3 regions of the Micromonospora sp. DT43 genome follow, and region 3 is predicted to be linked to each of the others. Evidence: predicted binding sites of a transcription regulator. Region 3 holds the regulator's gene; each other region holds the start of a gene.

Region 1 (6,217 bases), on a different contig from region 3:
CCGGTTCCGGATCGTGCAGTCTCGGCGTCACGTGTAGTGGTTGCGGTTTGGGGTTTCCGGGGCAGCCCGACCCGCTCCGGGCGGTCAGGCTTGATCCCTGCGCGGGTCGGGCTGCCCCGGAAACCCTGCGGTGAGCAGCGTTGTCGCTGACGCATCCAGCTTTTTGGGGCAGCAGAGTGGTTCTGCCTTGGGATGGGTCCTTTGTTTCTAGGCGGGTCGGCGCATTTGTAGTTCGTTCAGCTTGGGGATCGTGGGGTGGGGGACTCGTACGCCCGTGTCGGTGAAGCCCAGCCGCTGGTAGGCCCGGTAGGCGCGGTCGTTGCCGACCACCACCTCCAGCAGCAGCTCCGGCCGGCCGCAGGCTCGGGACCAGGCGGCCACCCCGTCGATCAGCTCGCCGAGCAGCCCGCTGCCCCGCCAGGCCGGCGTGACGTACACGGCGTAGATGACAGTCACCCCCGGCTCGTTCGGAGCGACAGTGCCGCCGGCGTGACCGACCAGCCGACCGCCCGGATCCGCGACGAACTGCGCGTTGTTCGGGCCGGCCGAGGTGTAGGCGACCCGGGCGGCGTACTCGCGGTGCGGCCGGGCCGCCGCGTCCGCCAGGGTCTCCAGGAAGGCCAACGGCGCGTCGGCGAGCATCTCCAGGCGTAGCGCCCGCATCCGGGCGGCGTCCTCGGGTCGAACCCGGTGGATCTCGGCCTGCCGAGCCGCGGCTGAGCCGATATCGGTGGTCATGTCTGCATGCCTACCACAGGGCGGGAGCGCCTTCGGGAGTGCCAGGGGCCGCCGTCGCTCGGCCGGATGGGCAGGTGGGTCGGACGCCAGGAATATGCCCGATTTGGGGTCGTGCGCGGCCGTCACTCCTCGTGTAGCGTGCGATTTCGGTCACCTCTTTCAGCGGCCGTCGTCGATCGCTGGGGCGGTGGTCGAGGGTGTCCGGCCGTGCCGAGCGCCCGGGCAGGCAACGCCGCGCAAGAGTGAGGGAAGTGCACCGTGGCACAGGGCACCGTTAAGTGGTTCAACGCCGAGAAGGGCTACGGCTTCATCGCCGTCGACGGCGGTCAGGACGTGTTCGTCCACTTCTCCGCGATCGAGATGGACGGCTACAAGGCGCTGGACGACGGCCAGCGGGTGGAGTTCGAGATCGCCCAGGGCCAGAAGGGCCCGCAGGCGGAACACGTACGCGTCATCGCCTGAGCGATCTCCTCGATCTCCTGGCTCGCGGATCGCCCCGATCGGCCGGCGGGTCGGGGCTGCGGTGTGGACACCCACCCGGGAAGATCGTGAACCGTTCCAGCCGATGCTGAGGAGGGTTCATGACCGACCAGTCGCCCCCACCCGCCACGCCCTCCGGGTCGGGTGAACCGAGCCCGTCCGACCCCACCTCACCCGCCTCCGGCGCGGACCCGGGCACGCCGCCGGTCTCCGGCGCGGACCCGGGGCCGCCGCCGGGATATGGCCCCGGCCCCGGAACGGCGCCCGGATATGGGCCGCCCCCGCCCGGCCCGACGCAGGGCTGGGGGCAGGCTGGCCCGGCGGGTCCGCCGGATCCCACTTGGCAGGGCGGCTGGCAGCCGCCGGCCGGTCCGCCTCCCGGTTGGGACCCCGTGCGGGGTGCCTGGGTGCCACCCGCTGGTCCGCCTCCCGGCTGGGATCCCGCCCAGGGTGGCGGAGGCCCGCCGCCGCAGGGTTGGGCCTATCCGCCCGCCGGCGGTTATCCGCCCGGGGTGGGCCCCTACGGTGGGCAGCAGTGGTATCCGGGGGCGCCGGTCGGCTGGTACCCGCCGGGTCACGGGTTCGACCCGCACGACGCCCTGGTCACTCCGCCCGGCGCCGGCATCGGGGCATGGTTCGAGCGGTGTGGGGGCGCGCTGCGCCGGGGCTGGCGGCAGTTGGTGCCGATCATGCTGCTCACGCAGGTGTTGCCGGCGGCGGTGCTCTCGGTCATCACGCTGGGTCTGGACCCGTCGCCCGGCTGGGAGGCGCAGGCCGAGATGGATGGGGCTGCCGGACTGCCGGACAACTTCGTCGCCACCGTGGCAACCCTCGTCGCCGTGCTGGCCGGCGGCAGCCTGCTGATCGGTCTGGTGCAGGCGCTGGGGTGGGCCGCCGGCAGTTGGGTGATCACCCAGCAGGCGACCGGCCGGCCCGGCGACCTCGGCTCGGCACTGCGGTACGGCCTGCGCCGGGCGCTCGGCCTGTGGGGTTGGACGCTGCTGGTCAGCCTGCTCGTCGGCATCGGTATCTGCTTCTGCGTCCTGCCGGGCATCTATCTGGCGTTCGCGTTGAGCATGGCCGGCCCGATCTACCTCTTCGAACGGCAGAACCCGATCGGCCGGTCGTTCGAAATGTTCCACGCCCGACTCGGGCTGATGCTCGGTCGGGTGGCAGTGGTGGGCGCGGCCGTGATCGTCGGCACCGCGGTTCCCGGCTTCCTGGAGTCGACGGGCACCACCGTGATCGGCACGGACCCGTTCGCCTCCCCGGGCTCGGCAGCCGGGGTGGTGGCGGTGATCGGTGTCACGGCGGTGTTGGCACTGCCGGCCCACCTCGCCCAGTTGATCGGCCTGCTTGTCACGTACGCCGAGCAACGCGCCCATGAGGCGCCGGTGAACGGGGCCGCACTGGCCGCGGAACTCGGCTGAGCGGGCCCATCGTGCTTGCACTCGGCAGGTGAGAGTGCTAAACAAGTCATTGGCACTCGCATACCGTGAGTGCCAATGGTCGGGACGGTGGGGCCAGGTTGCCCAGGCGTGGAGACGCCGGGGTGGCACATGGCCGGTCGTCGCGGGCTATCCGGCCCGGCCGAAGGACGTCGTCGTCGCCAGGTGGCGACGTCCCAAGGTGCGTACACCAGGCGGCCCATCCGGGGCACACATCTCGGGTGGCCCGTGAGTGTCCAGGAGGACAACGCCGTATGGCCAAGATGATCGCGTTCGACGAAGAGGCGCGCCGCGGCCTCGAGCGGGGCATGAACCAGCTCGCCGACGCCGTAAAGGTGACCCTCGGCCCCAAGGGCCGCAACGTCGTGCTCGAGAAGAAGTGGGGTGCCCCCACCATCACCAACGATGGTGTGAGCATCGCCAAGGAGATCGAGCTCGAGGACCCGTACGAGAAGATCGGCGCCGAGCTGGTCAAGGAGGTCGCCAAGAAGACCGACGACGTTGCCGGTGACGGCACGACGACGGCGACCGTCCTGGCCCAGGCCCTGGTTCGCGAGGGCCTGCGCAACGTAGCCGCCGGCGCCAACCCGATGGCCCTGAAGCGGGGCATCGAGGCCGCTGTCGCGAGCGTCTCGGAGGAGCTGTCCAAGCTCGCCAAGGACGTCGAGACCAAGGAGCAGATCGCCTCCACCGCCTCCATCTCCGCTGGCGACAGCACCGTCGGCGAGATCATCGCCGAGGCGATGGACAAGGTCGGCAAGGAAGGCGTCATCACCGTCGAGGAGAGCAACACCTTCGGGCTGGAGCTGGAGCTCACCGAGGGTATGCGCTTCGACAAGGGCTACATCTCGGCCTACTTCATGACCGACCCGGAGCGTATGGAGGCCGTCTTCGACGACCCGTACATCCTGATCGTCAACAGCAAGATCTCGTCGGTCAAGGACCTGCTCCCGATCCTCGAGAAGGTCATGCAGGGCGGCAAGCCGCTGCTGATCATCGCCGAGGACATCGAGGGCGAGGCCCTGGCCACCCTGGTCGTCAACAAGGTCCGGGGCACCTTCAAGTCGGTCGCCGTCAAGGCGCCGGGCTTCGGTGACCGTCGCAAGGCCATGCTGGGCGACATCGCCATCCTCACCGGTGGTCAGGTCATCAGCGAGGAGGTCGGCCTCAAGCTGGACGCCGTCAGCGTCGACATGCTGGGCCGTGCCCGCAAGGTCGTGGTGACCAAGGACGAGACCACCATCGTCGACGGTGCCGGTGACGCCGAGCAGATCCAGGGCCGGGTCAACCAGATCCGGGCCGAGATCGACAAGAGCGACTCCGACTACGACCGCGAGAAGCTGCAGGAGCGGCTGGCCAAGCTGGCCGGCGGCGTTGCGGTCATCAAGGTCGGCGCGGCCACCGAGGTCGAGCTCAAGGAGCGCAAGCACCGCATCGAGGACGCCGTTCGCAACGCGAAGGCGGCCGTCGAGGAGGGCATCGTCCCGGGTGGTGGCGTCGCGCTGGTGCAGGCCGGCAAGACCGCGTTCGACAAGCTGGACCTGGTCGGCGACGAGGCGACCGGTGCCAACATCGTCAAGGTCGCGCTGGACGCCCCGCTGCGGCAGATCGCCGTCAACGCCGGCCTCGAGGGCGGCGTCGTGGTGGAGAAGGTCCGTAACCTCGAAGCGGGTCACGGCCTCAACGCCGCCAACGGCGAGTACGTCGACCTGCTGGCCGCGGGCATCATCGACCCGGCCAAGGTGACGCGTTCGGCGCTGCAGAACGCCGCTTCCATCGCGGCGCTCTTCCTCACCACCGAGGCCGTTGTCGCGGACAAGCCGGAGAAGACCCCGGCTGCCCCGGCTGGCCCGGGTGGCGGGGACATGGACTTCTGAGTCCAGTTCCGACACACCGAACGGGGCGGGCCGCTGACGCGGTCCGCCCCGTTCGTCGTCAGGTGGGCAGTGGGCGTTGGTTGCGGCGTTTCTGCGCCCGGTCGTACGGCGGCAGCAGTTGGATCGGCGCGTCCACCATCTCCTGCGGATCCTCGGCCAGCGGCTCGCCGTCGGTGGTCATCTCGGCCAGTTGCTCGGCGTCGCCGTAGTCGAGCCTGTCGAACGGCAGTTGGCCGGGCAGGTCGCCGACCGGTTTCCAGGTGATCGGCGGGCCGTCCTCGGTCTGGTCGTCATCCGTGGTCATGGCTGCCTCCTCTACCGAAACGGTAGGGGGCGTCGATGGGTCGTGCGGGCAAATGGATTCATGTCCCATTTGCCCTCTCACGTCACCGGTAGGGTCCGCCGGTACAGGAAGAAGACCCGCTCGATGCGGGCACCAGCGCTGCCGGAGTAGAACGGCACCGGCCCCACCCAGCCGATCTGCGCCCGGTCCACCCCCGCCGCCCGCTGGTCGCGCAGGCAGCGTCGCAGCAGCACCCCGCCGATGCCCGAACCCTCGGCGGAGGGCGCGGTGCCCATCGGCCCGAACCAGCTCGGCCGGGACGACCCGTAGGCCGCGAAGCCCAGCACCTCGCCGGCCCGCTCCGCCAGGTGGCAGCCGGCCCCCGTGCGGCCCACCGACCCGGCCAGCTCACCGTCCCAGGTGCCGCCGAAGGTGGAACGGGCGAACGCCTCCAGCGCCGGCAGGTCCGCGGGCTCCGCCCGGCGTACCGTGACGCCCTGCCCGGCCAGTCGCCGCTCCGCGGCCTCCGTGGACCGCAGCGCCGGCGACTCGTCGTACGACAGGTCCGCGGTCATGTTCCACGCGGTCCGGTCCTGGTGGTAGCCGAGGGCCAGGGCGGCGCACACCGCTGGCGTGTAGCGCACGTCGATGCCCGGCCAGGCGTAGTACGGCGGGTTTCCGGCCAGCAGCACCTCGGTGACGCCACGCTGGCCGAGTGCCTGCTCGGCCCGCGCCAACAGCGTGCGGCCCACCCCCCGACGGCGCTGCCCGGGGAGCACCGCGACCAGGTCCACGTGCCCGATGCCCACCTCGGTCGGCGACACCGAGCAGAGCAGCACCCCGACCAGGTCGTTTCCCCGGTACGCGCCCAGCCCGACCACCTGCCGGTCGGCGGCTGCCCGGGTCCACAGCACGTCCACGATGGCGGCCGCCTCGGCGGCGTCCTCGGGCAGGTCGAGCGCCTGCGCGCAGAACCGTGCCACGGCGGGCGCGAGGTCGGGGCTGAGCTCGGCGACGGTGATCTCGGCGTCCATGGTCGCCGACCCTAGATCACCCGCTGCTGGAGCCCGGCGTTCACCCCTGGGCGGCGCGGACGGCGGCGTACGCGTCGACCTGACCGGCGCCTGTGACGTTCGCCGGGCCGCCGCAGGCGTCGGTGGGTTTGTCGGAGCGGTACGTCGGCTGGGCAGGCGTGGCGGTGTCGCGCAGGATCTGCCGGGTCCGGGCCAGGTCGCCGACAAGCGCCGGGTTCGCCGACCACATGAGCGCGACCACGCCCGCCACCTGCGGGGTCGCCATCGACGTGCCGTCCAGCGCCGCGTACCCGCCGCCGGGCATGGCCGACACCACGCCCACCCCGGGCGCGAGGACATCCGGTTTGCCCGTGCCGC
Region 2 (6,217 bases), 750 kb from region 3:
TGGCCGACCGCCGGCAGATCCGGGTCGACGTGGCCCGGCTGGAGGCGCGACTGGGCCGCCCGCACAAGTCGACGGTCCCGGCTCAGCGCAACGTCGCCTGACCCCACACCGAACCCGGACGAACCGCGAACCGCGCTCCCGCTCACCGGGAGCGCGGTTCCCGCGTCCCCACGGACCCCACCCCACCCACCCAGAGCCCCGTCGATCATGAAGTTATTGCCCCGACACGCCGTCGGCGGAGGCAATAACTCCATGATCACCCAGAGGACGGGTGGGGGTGGGGGACGGGTGGGGTGGGTCAGCGGACGTTGACCGCGACCGTGTGCCAGCCTGTGGCGCCGTCCGGGGCGACGCTCTGCGTGCGCTCGGTCTGGGTCGCACCTGTCGCGTCGGTCGCCCGGACCTGGAGCTGGTGCTCACCAGGCGTGGCGTCCCAGCGCCACGACCACTGCACCCAGGTGTCGACGGACACCGTCGGGGCCAGCTCCGCCTCCTGCCAGGGGCCGCCGTCGACGCGTACCTCGACCCGGCTGATGCCCCGGTGCTGCGCCCAGGCCACACCGGCCACCGTCACCGAACCAGCTGTCAACCGGTTGCGCCGTCGCGGCGTGTCGATGCGCGACTGGGTCTTGATCGGGCCCTGGGCGGACCACCCACGCGGCACCCAGTACGCGTCGAAGTCGGCGAACCGGGTCAGCTCCAGCTCGGTAACCCACTTGCAGGCCGACACGTAGCCGTAGAGGCCGGGCACCACCATCCGGACCGGGAACCCGTGCTCGACCGGCAGCGGCTCACCGTTCATGCCGATCGCCAGCAGCGCGTCCCGTCCGTCGCGCAGCGCGGCGGTGGGGGTGCCACAGGTCCACCCGTCGACCGACCGGCCGACGACCTGGTCGGCGTCCGCCTCCGGCTGGACCTCGTCCAACAGCTCCCGCAGGGGCACGCCCAGCCAGCGGGCGTTGCCGATCAGGTCCCCACCGACCTCGTTCGAGACGCAGGCCAGCGTGACGTACCGCTCGACCAACGGCCGGGCCAGCAGATCGGCGTAGGTGTAGGTGCGCTCGGTGCCCACCCGGCCGTGGATGCGCAGTCGCCAGCTGTCCGGGTTCACCTGCGGCACCACCAGGGCGGTGTCGATCCGGTAGAACCCGAGGTTCGGGCTGACGTACGGGGCGAGCTGGGCAAGCGACAGGTCCGCGCCCGCCGGCACGGCCGGTGCGGGGGCGACCGGTGCGGGCAGCCGGATCGCGTCCCGGGCGGCGGACACACCGCGCCGCCCGGCCAGCCAGCGGCCGCCGAGACCGGCCACGGCGGCCGTGCCGAGCAGCACGCCGGTACCGGTCAGGAACCGCCGGCGCGACTCCGGATCGACAGTCGCGACAGGCGCGGCGGGAGTCACCGGCACCGGCGGCCCGGCAGGCGTCACCGGTCGGTCAACAGGCCCGGCAGGCGACACCGGTGGGGAGCCTGCCGAGTCCGCGGCGGTGGGTGGGGTCCAGGGCCACGGGGGGTCCAGCTCGAACGGGCCGTCGATGAACAACCAGAGCACCAGGGCGCCGAGCCCGCCGCCGACAAGCGACGGCAGCGCGTCGAAGACGTCCGCGCCGGAGCGGGTCAACGCGGCGGCCACACCGACGGCGCCGAGCGCCGCGATGCCGGCCAGGCCGAGGGCCAACCGGCGGATCGCCAGCACTCCGAGCAGCGCGGCGAACCCGCCCAGCAGCACTGCCGTACCGGTCAGCAGGGCAATCTTGTCGGCGGTACCGAAGACGTCGATGGCGAACTGCTTGAGCGGCTCGGGGACGGCGTCGACGACCACCCCGCCGACCGCTACCAGCGGCGCCGACCGAGGGCCGGTCAGCACCGCGACAGGCTCAGCGGTTCCGATCGCGACGGCGGCGGCGGTGACTCCGGCCAGCGCGGCGTACCGCCGCGACGTGGTGCTCATCGGCCCAGTGTGCGCGATCGTCTCGCCGGGTCGCCAACCATGTCAGCGCTTGGTAATGATCGCGGAGACGAACCGGGGCACACCGTCGTACGACGGCGTGCCCCGGAACGGTGTCGCTGTCGGGTCAGAAGCCCGGGCCGTGCTGGTGGCCGTGACCGTGGCCGCCGCCGGCGGCGGCCGGCTCGGCCTGCTCCGGCTTCTCCACCACGAGGCTCTCCGTGGTGAGCAGCAGGCCGGCGATCGAGGCGGCGTTGGTTACCGCGTTTCGGGTCACCTTCACCGGGTCGATGATGCCGCCCTTGACCAGGTCGCCGTACTCGCCGGTGGCAGCGTCGAGGCCGTGGCCCCACTGCATCTCGGCGACCTTCTGCGTCACGACGTAGCCGTCGTGGCCGGCGTTCTGGGCGATCCAGCGCAGCGGCTCGACGAGCGCCTTGCGCACGATCGAGACGCCGACCTTCTCCTCACCGGTGAAGCCCAGGTCGTCGTCGAGCACGGGGAGGATCTGCACCAGGGCGGCGCCGCCGCCGGGCACGGTGCCCTCCTCGACCGCGGCCTTGGTCGCCGCGATGGCGTCCTCGATGCGGTGCTTGCGCTCCTTCATCTCGACCTCGGTCGCCGCACCCACCTTGATCACGGCGATGCCGCCGGAGAGCTTCGCCAGCCGCTCGGCCAGCTTCTCCCGGTCCCAGTCGGAGTCGGAGGCCTCGATCTCCTTGCGGATCTGGGAGACCCGGTCGTCGACATCGGCCTTCTGGCCGCCGCCGTCGACGATCGTGGTGTTCTCCTTGTCGACAACGACGCGCCGGGCGGTGCCCAGCACCTCCAGGCCGACCTGGTCGAGCTTGTAGCCCAGCTCCGGGGCGACCAGCTCGGCGCCGGTGGAGATCGCGATGTCCTGGAGCATGGCCTTGCGCCGGTCGCCGAAGCCCGGGGCCTTGACCGCGCAGACCTTGAGGGTCTTGCGCAGCGAGTTGACCACCAGGGTGGAGAGCGCCTGACCGTCCACGTCCTCGGCGATGATCAGCAGGGGCTTGCTGTTCTGCAGGACCTTCTCCAGCAGCGGCAGCAGCTCCTCGATCGCCGAGATCTTCTGGGTGGTGACCAGGATGTACGCGTCCTCCAGGACGGACTCCTGACCCTCCAGGTCGGTGACGAAGTTCGGCGAGATGAAGCCCTTGTCGAACTGGAGACCCTCGGTCACGTCCAGCTCGGTGGTGAGCATCGAGCCCTCCTCGACGGTGATGACACCGTCGCGGCCGACCCGCTCCATCGCCTCGGCGATCAGCTCGCCGATGGTGGCGTCCTGCGCGGAGATCGTCGCCACGTTCGCGATCGACTTCTTGTCCGCGACCTCGACGGCCCGCTCGAGCAGCGCCTCGGAGACCTTGGCAGCCGCCGCGTCGATGCCCCGCTTGAGGCCGGCCGGGTTGGTCCCGGCGGTCACGTTGCGCAGGCCCTCACGGACCATAGCCTGCGCCAGCACGGTCGCGGTGGTGGTCCCGTCGCCGGCGACGTCGTTGGTCTTGGTCGCCACCTCCTTGACCAGCTGCGCGCCGAGGTTCTCGTAGGGGTTGGTGAGCTCGATCTCCTTGGCGATGGTCACACCATCGTTGGTGATCGTCGGCGCACCGAATTTCTTGTCCAGGACGACGTTGCGCCCGCGCGGGCCGAGGGTGACCTTGACCGCGTCTGCGAGGGCGTTGACACCGTGCTCAAGCAGGTGCCGGGCGTCGTCCGAGAAGCTCAGGATCTTCGCCATGAATGTCCCTTCGAAGCGCCGCTGCCCCGGCCCGGCGAGCCGGACCGGGGCAGCGACACTGATCGGTTGCTTACTTCTCGATGACCGCGAGGACGTCGCGGGCGGAGAGCACCAGGTACTCCTCGCCGGCGTACTTGACCTCGGTGCCGCCGTACTTCGAGTAGAGGACGGTGTCGCCGACCTGCACGTCAACCGGAACCCGGTTGCCGTTGTCGTCGACGCGCCCCGGGCCCACAGCGAGGACGGTGCCCTCCTGCGGCTTCTCCTTGGCGGTGTCGGGGATCACGATGCCCGACGCCGTGGTGGTCTCAGCCTCGTTCGCCTGGACCACGATGCGGTCCTCGAGCGGCTTGATCGCAACCTTGGTCGCGGTAGTCACGGGCATACCCTCCTGGGGTACTGGTTTCGTTGCCGGTCAGCGGGGCTGACCAGCGTCAATCTGCCTCATGCCACCGGGCGGAGCCGTCGTCGCGGGTGCCGGTCCGCCTGGCGTGCGCACCCGGGTCGCGAGACCCGGAAGCTGGCACCCTCAGGGTGAGAGTGCTAATCGCAGGTTATTCCGTGGCTAGCACTCCGTCAAGGAGAGTGCCAGCGCGTCGCGCCCCGCCACCCGGTATTTCCGCGTCGGCCGGGACAATGGTCGGGTGGACCTCGATCAGCTGGCGGCGCTACGTACCCCCGAGGGGTCGGACGCGCTCTCGGCGGCGGCCGCGCTGGCCGGCGGTGATCCACTGGCGGCGGCGTCGGCGTTACGCGCGGCCGGGGTGCCGCCCACGCTGGCCGCGGCGGCGCTCACCCAGGCCGAGCTGCGCCACCGGGCGGTAGGCAAGTTCGGCCCGGCCGCCGCCGGGATGTTCCTCACCCGCGCCGGGCTGGAGCAGGCCACCCGCCGGGTCGTCGCCGAACGCCGCGCGGAGCGCCTGCGCGCGGCCGGCGTCCGCACGCTTGCCGACCTCGGCTGCGGCCTCGGCGCCGACGCGCTCGCCGCCGCCCGCGCCGGCATCCGGGTGTACGGGGTGGAGGCCGATCCGGTGACCGCCGCGATGGCCGCCGCCAACGCCGCCGCCGCAGGGCTGGCCGAGCTGTTCACCGTCGAGTGCGGCGATGCCACCGCGTTCGACGTCTCCCGGGTCGACGGGGTCTTCTGCGACCCGGCCCGCCGTGCGAGCGGCACCGGTCGGCGGATCTTCGACCCGCGTGCCTACTCGCCGCCGTGGGACTTCGTGACCGGGCTGGCCGAACGGGTGCCGCACACGGTGGTGAAGGTCGCGCCGGGCCTGGACCACGCGCTCATCCCGGCCGGCGCGGAGGCCGAGTGGGTAGGTGTGGACGGCGACCTGGTCGAGGCCGCGCTCTGGTGCGGCGACCTGGCCGAGGTGCCCCGCCGCGCCACCCTCTACCGGCGGGTGGGCGCCGACACGCGCCGTTTCCAGCTCACCGGCTCGGGCGCCGCCGAGGCGTCGGTCGGGCCGCCGCGCCGCTACCTGTACGACCCGGACCCGGCGGTGGTCCGCGCACATCTCGTCGCCGAACTGGCCACCGAACTGGACGCCACCCTCGGCGATCCGAGCATCGCCTACCTCTACGCCGACCGACCGACAGGCACCCCGTACGCGCGCTGCCTGGAGATCACCGACGTGTTGCCGTTCTCGCTCAAGCGCCTCCGGGCGTTGCTGCGGGACCGGCGGGTGGGCCGGGTGGAGATCCTCAAGCGGGGTTCCGCGCTCACACCGGAGCAGTTGCGGCGGGATCTGCGGCTGGCCGGCGACCAGGCGGCGAGCCTGGTGCTCACCCGGATCGCCGGGGCACCGACAGTGCTTGTCGGCCGACCGGTCGACTAACGTCGTCGCTGTGGCGGGACCTGGCACTCCGGCAACGGCACTGTTGATCAAGCGTGGGATCGCGCATCGCACCCATCCGTACCGGGTCTCCCCGGACGCGCCGAACTACGGGGCGCTTGTCGCCGAGGCGCTCGGCGTGGCACCCGAGAGGGTCTTCAAGTCACTGGTGACCGAGGTCGACGGCGCGCTGACCGTGGCGGTCGTCCCGGTCACCGGCGAGCTGGACCTCAAGGCGCTCGCGGCGGCTGTCGGCGGCAAGCGGGCGGCGATGGCCGACCGGGCGGTAGCCGAGCGGGCCACCGGCTACGTGCGCGGCGGGATCAGCCCGCTCGGGCAGCGCAAGCGACTGCCCACTGTTCTGGACGAGTCCGCACTGGACCTTCCGACGATCTATGTCTCCGCCGGTCGGCGCGGCCTGCAACTGGAGCTGGCGGCGGCGGATCTGATGGCGCTCACCGACGCCCGTACGGCGTCGTTGCAGGCTCGCTGACGCCTTCATTACGGCGACTCGCCCGTGGGATACCCGGGGAGTAACAGTCGCGTTGCTGAATTGTTATCGCTTCCAACAAACTTGGCACCTGCGCGGTCTTGTGGGACCAGTGTGACGCGAAATACGTTGCCGGACACAACAAAACAACACCTCCCCCACCTCCGAAAGGACCCTGC
Region 3 (6,217 bases):
CGTCGGCGGCGGCACCCCCACCCTGCTCCCCGCCGACGACCTGGCCCGCATCCTCGACGGCATCGACCGCACCTGGGGGCTCGCCGCCGACGTCGAGGTGACCACCGAGGCCAACCCGGAGTCGGTCACCCCGGAGTCGTTGCGGCGGCTGCGGGCCGCCGGCTACACCCGGATCTCGCTGGGCATGCAGTCCGCCTCCCCTGGGGTGCTCGCGATCCTGGACCGCAAACACAGCGCCGGTCGGGCCACCGCCGCCGCCCTGGAGGCACGCGACGCCGGGTTCGAGCACGTCAACCTGGACCTGATCTACGGCACGCCCGGGGAGCGCGCCGAGGACTTCGCCGCCACGCTGGAGCAGGTCGTGGCCGCAGGGGTGGACCACGTCAGCGCGTACGCCCTGATCGTCGAGGACGGCACCCGGCTCGCCGCCCGGATGAAACGCGGCGAGCTGGCGTACCCCAGTGACGACGTGGCCGCGGACCGTTACCTCGCCGCGGAGGCCGCACTCGACGCGGCCGGGCTCTCCTGGTACGAGGTCTCCAACTGGGCCCGCACCGACGAGGCGCGCTGCCGGCACAACCTGCTCTACTGGACCGGCGCGGACTGGTGGGGGCTGGGGCCGGGGGCGCACAGCCACGTCGGCGGGGTGCGCTGGTGGAACGTCAAACACCCCTCGGCGTACGCCCAGCGGTTGGCCGCGGGTGCGTCTCCCGGCCTGGCCCGGGAGGTGCTCACGGTCGACGAGGCGCACATGGAGGACGTGATGCTCCGGCTGCGACTCGCCAGTGGCCTGCCGCTGGCGGTGCTCGACGGCACCGGCCGGGCCGGTGCGGAGCGGGCGCTGGCCGACGGCCTGCTGGACGCCGATGAGTACGCGGCCGGTCGGGCGGTGCTCACCCTGCGCGGGCGGTTGCTCGCCGACGCGGTCGTGCGCGACCTGCTGCCCTGAGTGGGCTCCCGCTGCCCCGGAGCGGGGCAGCGGGTGCTGCGGGCCGGCCGGGGGAGCGGCCGGACCGGATCACTTGATGAAGTTGGCTGACATCGGGTAGCGGTAGGGGGTGCCCTCGTTGGCCTTCATGCCCGCGATGATCCCGAACAGGATCTGGATCACCACGACGGCGATGCTGGGCAGGAAGAGCAGGCACCAGCTCACGAAGAGCAGCACGAACGCGATGATCGACCAGAGGATCTGGAAGTTGAGGGCGGCCAGAGCATGCGCCCGGACGGTCGGCGACTGGTTGCCGCGGGCCAGGTAGGCGATGAGCGGGGCGACGAAGCCCAGCGGACCAAAGCTGATCAGCGCGCCGAGGGCACCGCCGAAGTGCGCGACCAACGCCCAGGTCTTGTCCTCGTTGTTGGCATAGCCGCCGCCGGGGCCGCCGTAGGCGCCACCGGTCGGGTACCCGCCAGCGGGGTAACCGCCGGGCGGGGGGTAACCGCCGGGCGGCGGATAGCCACCCGCCGGAGGGTAGCCACCTGACGGCGGTTGGTCACCGGTGGGCGGCGGATAGCCACCGGCCGGGGGATAGCCGCCCGGGCCGGGTGCCCCGGACAGTGGTGCGGTGGGCGGCTCGGCCGCGGAGGACGAGCCCGGGGGAGTCGGCTCCGGCGGGTAACTGCCGGGGTCTCCCGCACCGGGAGGGCGAGGTGGTTCAGTCATGACTGTCACGGTAGGTGCCCGCAGCAAGGTCGCACCAGAGCGACACCGGCCGGCCACGCGGGCCGATCGGCCGGATGGGGTGGCACGGGCCGCAGCGGCGGCCTGTCGTTGATCATCGCGTCGGCGGGGGCGCCGACGTAGACTGGCACTCGTTACAGTCGAGTGCCAGGGCGGCCGTCGGCCCCGGTGGGCCGTCGGCCGACGTGCGACAGGAGGTGCGGAGGATGGGTCTGGACGACCGCAAGCTCGCCGTGCTCCGCGCCATCGTCGAGGACTACGTCTCCACCCAGGAGCCGGTCGGCAGCAAGGCGCTTGTCGAGCGGCACCAACTAGGTGTCTCCCCGGCGACGGTCCGCAACGACATGGCCGTGCTGGAGGAGGAGGGCTACATCCGGCAGCCGCACACAAGTGCCGGCCGGGTGCCCACCGACCGTGGCTACCGGCTCTTCGTCGACAGGTTGTCCCGGGTCAAGCCGCTCAGCCCTGCCGAACGCCGGGCCATCGAGCGCTTCCTCGTCGGCGCGGTCGACCTCGACGACGTGGTGCACCGCACCGTACGCCTGCTTGCCCAGCTCACCCGGCAGGTGGCAGTCGTGCAGTACCCGTCGCTGGCCCGCTCCTCGGTGCGGCACCTGGAGCTGGTGCCGATCTCCACCACCCGGCTGATGCTCGTCATGATCGCCGACACCGGCCGGGTCGAGCAGCGGTTGGTGGAGCTGCCCGGGCCGGTGCCCGCCGACGACGTCACCGACCTGCGCCGAGTGATAAACGAGAAGCTCGCCGGCGCCCGCCTGTCCGACACCCCGCCGCTGGTGCAGGCGCTTGTCGAGGAGGTGCCGCCCAAGCTGCGTCCGACGATGACCACCCTCGCCACGGTCCTGTTGGAGACGCTCGTCGAGCGGCACGAGGAGCGCATCGCCCTGGCCGGCACCGCCAACCTCACCCGGGGTGGCCTGCTCGACTTCCAGGGCTCACTGCGGCCGATCCTGGAGGCTCTGGAGGAGGAGGTCGTGCTGCTCAAGCTCATCGGCGAGACCGAGCCCAGCACGACCCGGGTGCTGATCGGCGACGAGAACGAGTTCGACAACCTGCGCGCCGCCTCGGTGGTCAGCACCGGGTACGGCCCGGGGGCCACCATCGTGGGTGGCCTCGGTGTGTTGGGGCCCACCCGCATGGACTACCCCGGCAATATCGCCACGGTGCGCGCCGTGGCACGCTACGTGGGCGAGCTGCTGGCCCAGAACTGACAGGTCAGGGCCGACGGCCGGCTGCGGCCGCCGGTCGGCGTAACGCGAGACGAACATGAGGACACGGAACGCAGTGGCCAGGGACTACTACGGCATCCTCGGTGTCAGCCGGGAAGCCTCCGATGATGAGATCAAGCGCGCCTACCGCAAGCTGGCACGCCAGTTCCACCCGGATGTCAATCCGGACCCGGAGGCCCAGGAGAAGTTCAAGGACATCAACGCCGCGTACGAGGTCCTCTCGGACGACCGGAAGCGGCAGATCGTCGACCTGGGTGGCGACCCGCTCGCCCCCGGGGGCGGCGGCGCGGGCGGCCCGGGCGGCCCGGGTGGGGCCGGTCCGTTCGTCGGTTTCCAGGACATCATGGACGCGTTCTTCGGTGGCGCGGCGGGCGGTGCCCGTGGGCCGCGTCCGCGTACCCGTCCGGGCGCCGACGCGATCCTGCGCCTCGAACTCGACCTGCACGAGACGGCGTTCGGCGTCGAGGCACCGATCACCGTCGACACCGCTGTGCTCTGCACCACCTGCTCCGGCGCCGGCACGGCCGCCGGCACGCACCTCGCCACCTGTGAGGCGTGCGGTGGGCGGGGCGAGGTGCAGTCGGTGCAGCGCACCTTCCTCGGTCAGGTGGTCTCCGCCCGGCCGTGCACCGTCTGCCAGGGCTACGGCACCACCATCCCGCACCCCTGCCCCACCTGCGCGGGCGACGGCCGGGTGCGCACCCGCCGCTCGCTCACCGTCAAGATCCCGGCCGGCGTCGAGGACGGCATGCGGATCCGGCTGGCCCAGCAGGGCGAGGTCGGCCCCGGCGGCGGCACCGCCGGTGACCTCTACGTGGAGATCCACGAGCGGCCGCACGACGTCTACTCCCGCAAGGGCGACGACCTGCACTGCCGCGTCACCGTGCCGATGACCGCCGCCGCGCTGGGCACCCGGCTCACCATCAAGACGCTGGACAGCGAGGAGACCGTCGACGTCAAGGCCGGCACCCAGCCGGCCAGCACGCTGCGGCTGCGCGCCCGTGGTGTGCCGCACCTGCGCGGCACCGGCCGGGGCGACCTCTACGTGCACCTCGACGTCCGAACCCCCACCAAGCTCGACCCCGACCAGGAGAAGATGCTGCGCGACTTCGCCAAGACCCGGGGCGAGGAGGTCGCCGAGCTGACCAAGCAGGGCGGCTTCTTCTCCCGGATGCGCGACGCGTTCAACGGCCACGCCTGACGTGTCCGCGCCGCTCTTCCTGGTCGACGCGCTGCCCACCGGTGACGCGCTGACCCTCGACGGCCCCGAGGGGCACCACGCCGCCACCGTGCAGCGGCTACGCGTCGGCGAGGAGCTGCTGCTTGCCGACGGGCGGGGTGGCACGGCCGCCGCCGTGGTCACCGCCGTCGGCAGGGGCAGCCTGGAGGTCACCGTCACCTCCCGGGGGTACGCGGACGCGCCCGTACCCCGGATCGTCACCGTGCAGGGCATCGCCAAGGGTGATCGGGGCGAGCTGGCAGTGCAGGCGATGACCGAGGTCGGGGTGGACGAGATCGTGCCCTGGGCGGCGTCGCGTTCGGTCGCCCAGTGGCGCGGCGACCGGGGCGTACGGGCCCGGGAGAAGTGGGTCGCCACCGCCCGGGAGGCCGCCAAACAGGCCCGCCGGCCGTGGCTGCCCGTGGTGGCCGGTGCGCCGGACGAGTCCACCGCGACTGTCGCCCGCCGCATCGCCGGCGCCGCTGCCGCGTTCGTCCTGCACGAGGAGGCCGAGGAGCGGCTGACCACCGCCGAGCTGCCGTCCACCGGTGAGATCGTCCTGGTCGTCGGCCCGGAGGGCGGCATCGCCCCGGCCGAGTTGACCGCGTTCCGGGAGGCCGGAGGCCGGCCGGTGCGACTCGGCCCGGCCGTGCTGCGTACCTCGACGGCCGGCGTGGCGGCGCTCGCCGTGCTCGCCACCCGCCTGGGCCGCTGGTAGTCGATCTTGTCGGAGCGGGCCGTCAGCTGCGCAGGTAGGAGGCGCCGTTGAGGTCGACGATGGTGCCAGAGGCCCACTCGGCCTGCGGCGACGCCAACCAGTGCACGGCGGCCGCGATCTCCTCCGGCCGGGCCACCCGGTCGAACGGGCTCTGCGCCCGGATGGCCGCGCCGCGCTCGCCGCTCAGGTGCTCGGTCGTCATGTCGGTAGCCACGAAGCCCGGCGCGACGGTGGCCACCGTGATGCCGTACGGGGCGAGCGCCACGGCGAGGGACTGGCCCAGCGCGTTCAGCCCCGCCTTGCTGGCGCCGTACGCCGGCTGGTCCGGCTCACCCCGGAACGCGCCCCGGGACGACACGTTGACGATCCGGCCGCCACGCTCGCGCAGGTGCTGGGCGGCGCACCAGATGACGTTGCCGGCCCCGGTCAGGTTGGTCTCCACCACCTGACGCCAGCGCCGCTGCCACTGCTCGTACGAGGTGCCGAAAACCGGGTGCGGGTCGTCCCGGTCGCCGTACACCCCGGCGTTGTTAACAAGCACGTCGAGCCCGCCGAGCAGTTCGGCGGCCCGGTCGACCATGGCCCGGACGGCGTCCGGGTCGGTGAGGTCGGCGCGGACCACCACGTGCCCCGAGCCGGGCAGCCGCGCCCGTAGCTCCTCGGCCGCGTCGGCGGAGTCGCGGTGGTGGATTGCCACCCGGTCGCCGCCGGCGGCGAACGCCTCCACCACTGCGCGGCCGATGCCGCGCGAGGAGCCGGTCACCAGTACCGCCCGATCCGTCATGCCGGCCATCCTGCCCGAGCCGGTCGCGCTTACCTACACTGCCCCGATGGGATCCGACTGCCTGTTCTGCCGCATCGTCGCCGGGGAGATCCCGGCCACAGTGGTCCGGGAGACCGCCACCACGCTCGCCTTCCGCGACATCGACCCGAAGGCCCCGGTGCACGTCCTGGTCATTCCGAAGGAGCACTACGCCGACGTCGCCACGCTCGCCGGGGGCGACCCGGCGCTGGCCGGTGAAGTGCTCGCCACGGCCGCCGCCGTGGCCGAGGACGAGGGGCTGCTCGGCGACGGGTTCCGGCTGATGTTCAACACCGGGGCGTACGGCGGGCAGGAGGTGTTCCACGCCCACGCGCACCTGCTCGGTGGCGCGCCGCTCGGCCCGATGCTCGCCCGGGACCTGGCGTGACGAGCGGTACGGACGCGTACGACCGGTTGGGTCGGCTGGTCCGGCGGGTGCAGGCCGACGCGCGGGTGCCGGCGGTGTCGGCGGCGCTGCACCGCGCCGACCGGCCGCTGTGGACCTGCACCGTCGGGGGCACCGGGACCGACAGCCCGTTGGGGCCGGGCACCC

Evidence for each region. Region 3 encodes HrcA, which represses chaperone genes, less so after heat shock. Its sites were predicted from a motif close to GGTTNGCACNCTCNNNNNGAGNGTGCNAACC; they were not measured.
Region 1: groL (chaperonin GroEL) is a predicted target of HrcA. The motif match lies at 2,696-2,726, and genes of this name have one in related genera.
Region 2: groES (co-chaperone GroES) is a predicted target of HrcA. The motif match lies at 4,229-4,259, and genes of this name have one in related genera.

Annotation. Positions count from the first base shown of each region.
Region 1 covers NZ_JBNCKR010000004.1:269,791-276,007, forward strand. The annotation lists gene paaN (phenylacetic acid degradation protein PaaN) at 1-37, shown strand, start outside; gene ACLQ26_RS12780 (GNAT family N-acetyltransferase) at 208-738, opposite strand; gene ACLQ26_RS12785 (cold-shock protein) at 997-1,200, shown strand; gene ACLQ26_RS12790 (hypothetical protein) at 1,626-2,648, shown strand; gene groL (chaperonin GroEL) at 2,921-4,543, shown strand; gene ACLQ26_RS12800 (hypothetical protein) at 4,602-4,847, opposite strand; gene ACLQ26_RS12805 (GNAT family N-acetyltransferase) at 4,925-5,860, opposite strand; gene ACLQ26_RS12810 (S8 family serine peptidase) at 5,901-6,217, opposite strand, start outside.
Region 2 covers NZ_JBNCKR010000001.1:817,521-823,737, reverse strand. The annotation lists gene ACLQ26_RS03850 (WhiB family transcriptional regulator) at 1-101, shown strand, start outside; gene ACLQ26_RS03845 (molybdopterin-dependent oxidoreductase) at 299-1,948, opposite strand; gene groL (chaperonin GroEL) at 2,073-3,710, opposite strand; gene groES (co-chaperone GroES) at 3,781-4,095, opposite strand; gene ACLQ26_RS03830 (THUMP-like domain-containing protein) at 4,355-5,551, shown strand; gene ybaK (Cys-tRNA(Pro) deacylase) at 5,562-6,041, shown strand.
Region 3 covers NZ_JBNCKR010000001.1:70,579-76,795, forward strand. The annotation lists gene hemW (radical SAM family heme chaperone HemW) at 1-949, shown strand, start outside; gene ACLQ26_RS00335 (DUF4870 domain-containing protein) at 1,019-1,660, opposite strand; gene hrcA (heat-inducible transcriptional repressor HrcA) at 1,885-2,907, shown strand; gene dnaJ (molecular chaperone DnaJ) at 2,981-4,126, shown strand; gene ACLQ26_RS00350 (16S rRNA (uracil(1498)-N(3))-methyltransferase) at 4,128-4,862, shown strand; gene ACLQ26_RS00355 (SDR family NAD(P)-dependent oxidoreductase) at 4,885-5,646, opposite strand; gene ACLQ26_RS00360 (histidine triad nucleotide-binding protein) at 5,693-6,052, shown strand; gene ACLQ26_RS00365 (serine hydrolase domain-containing protein) at 6,049-6,217, shown strand, end outside.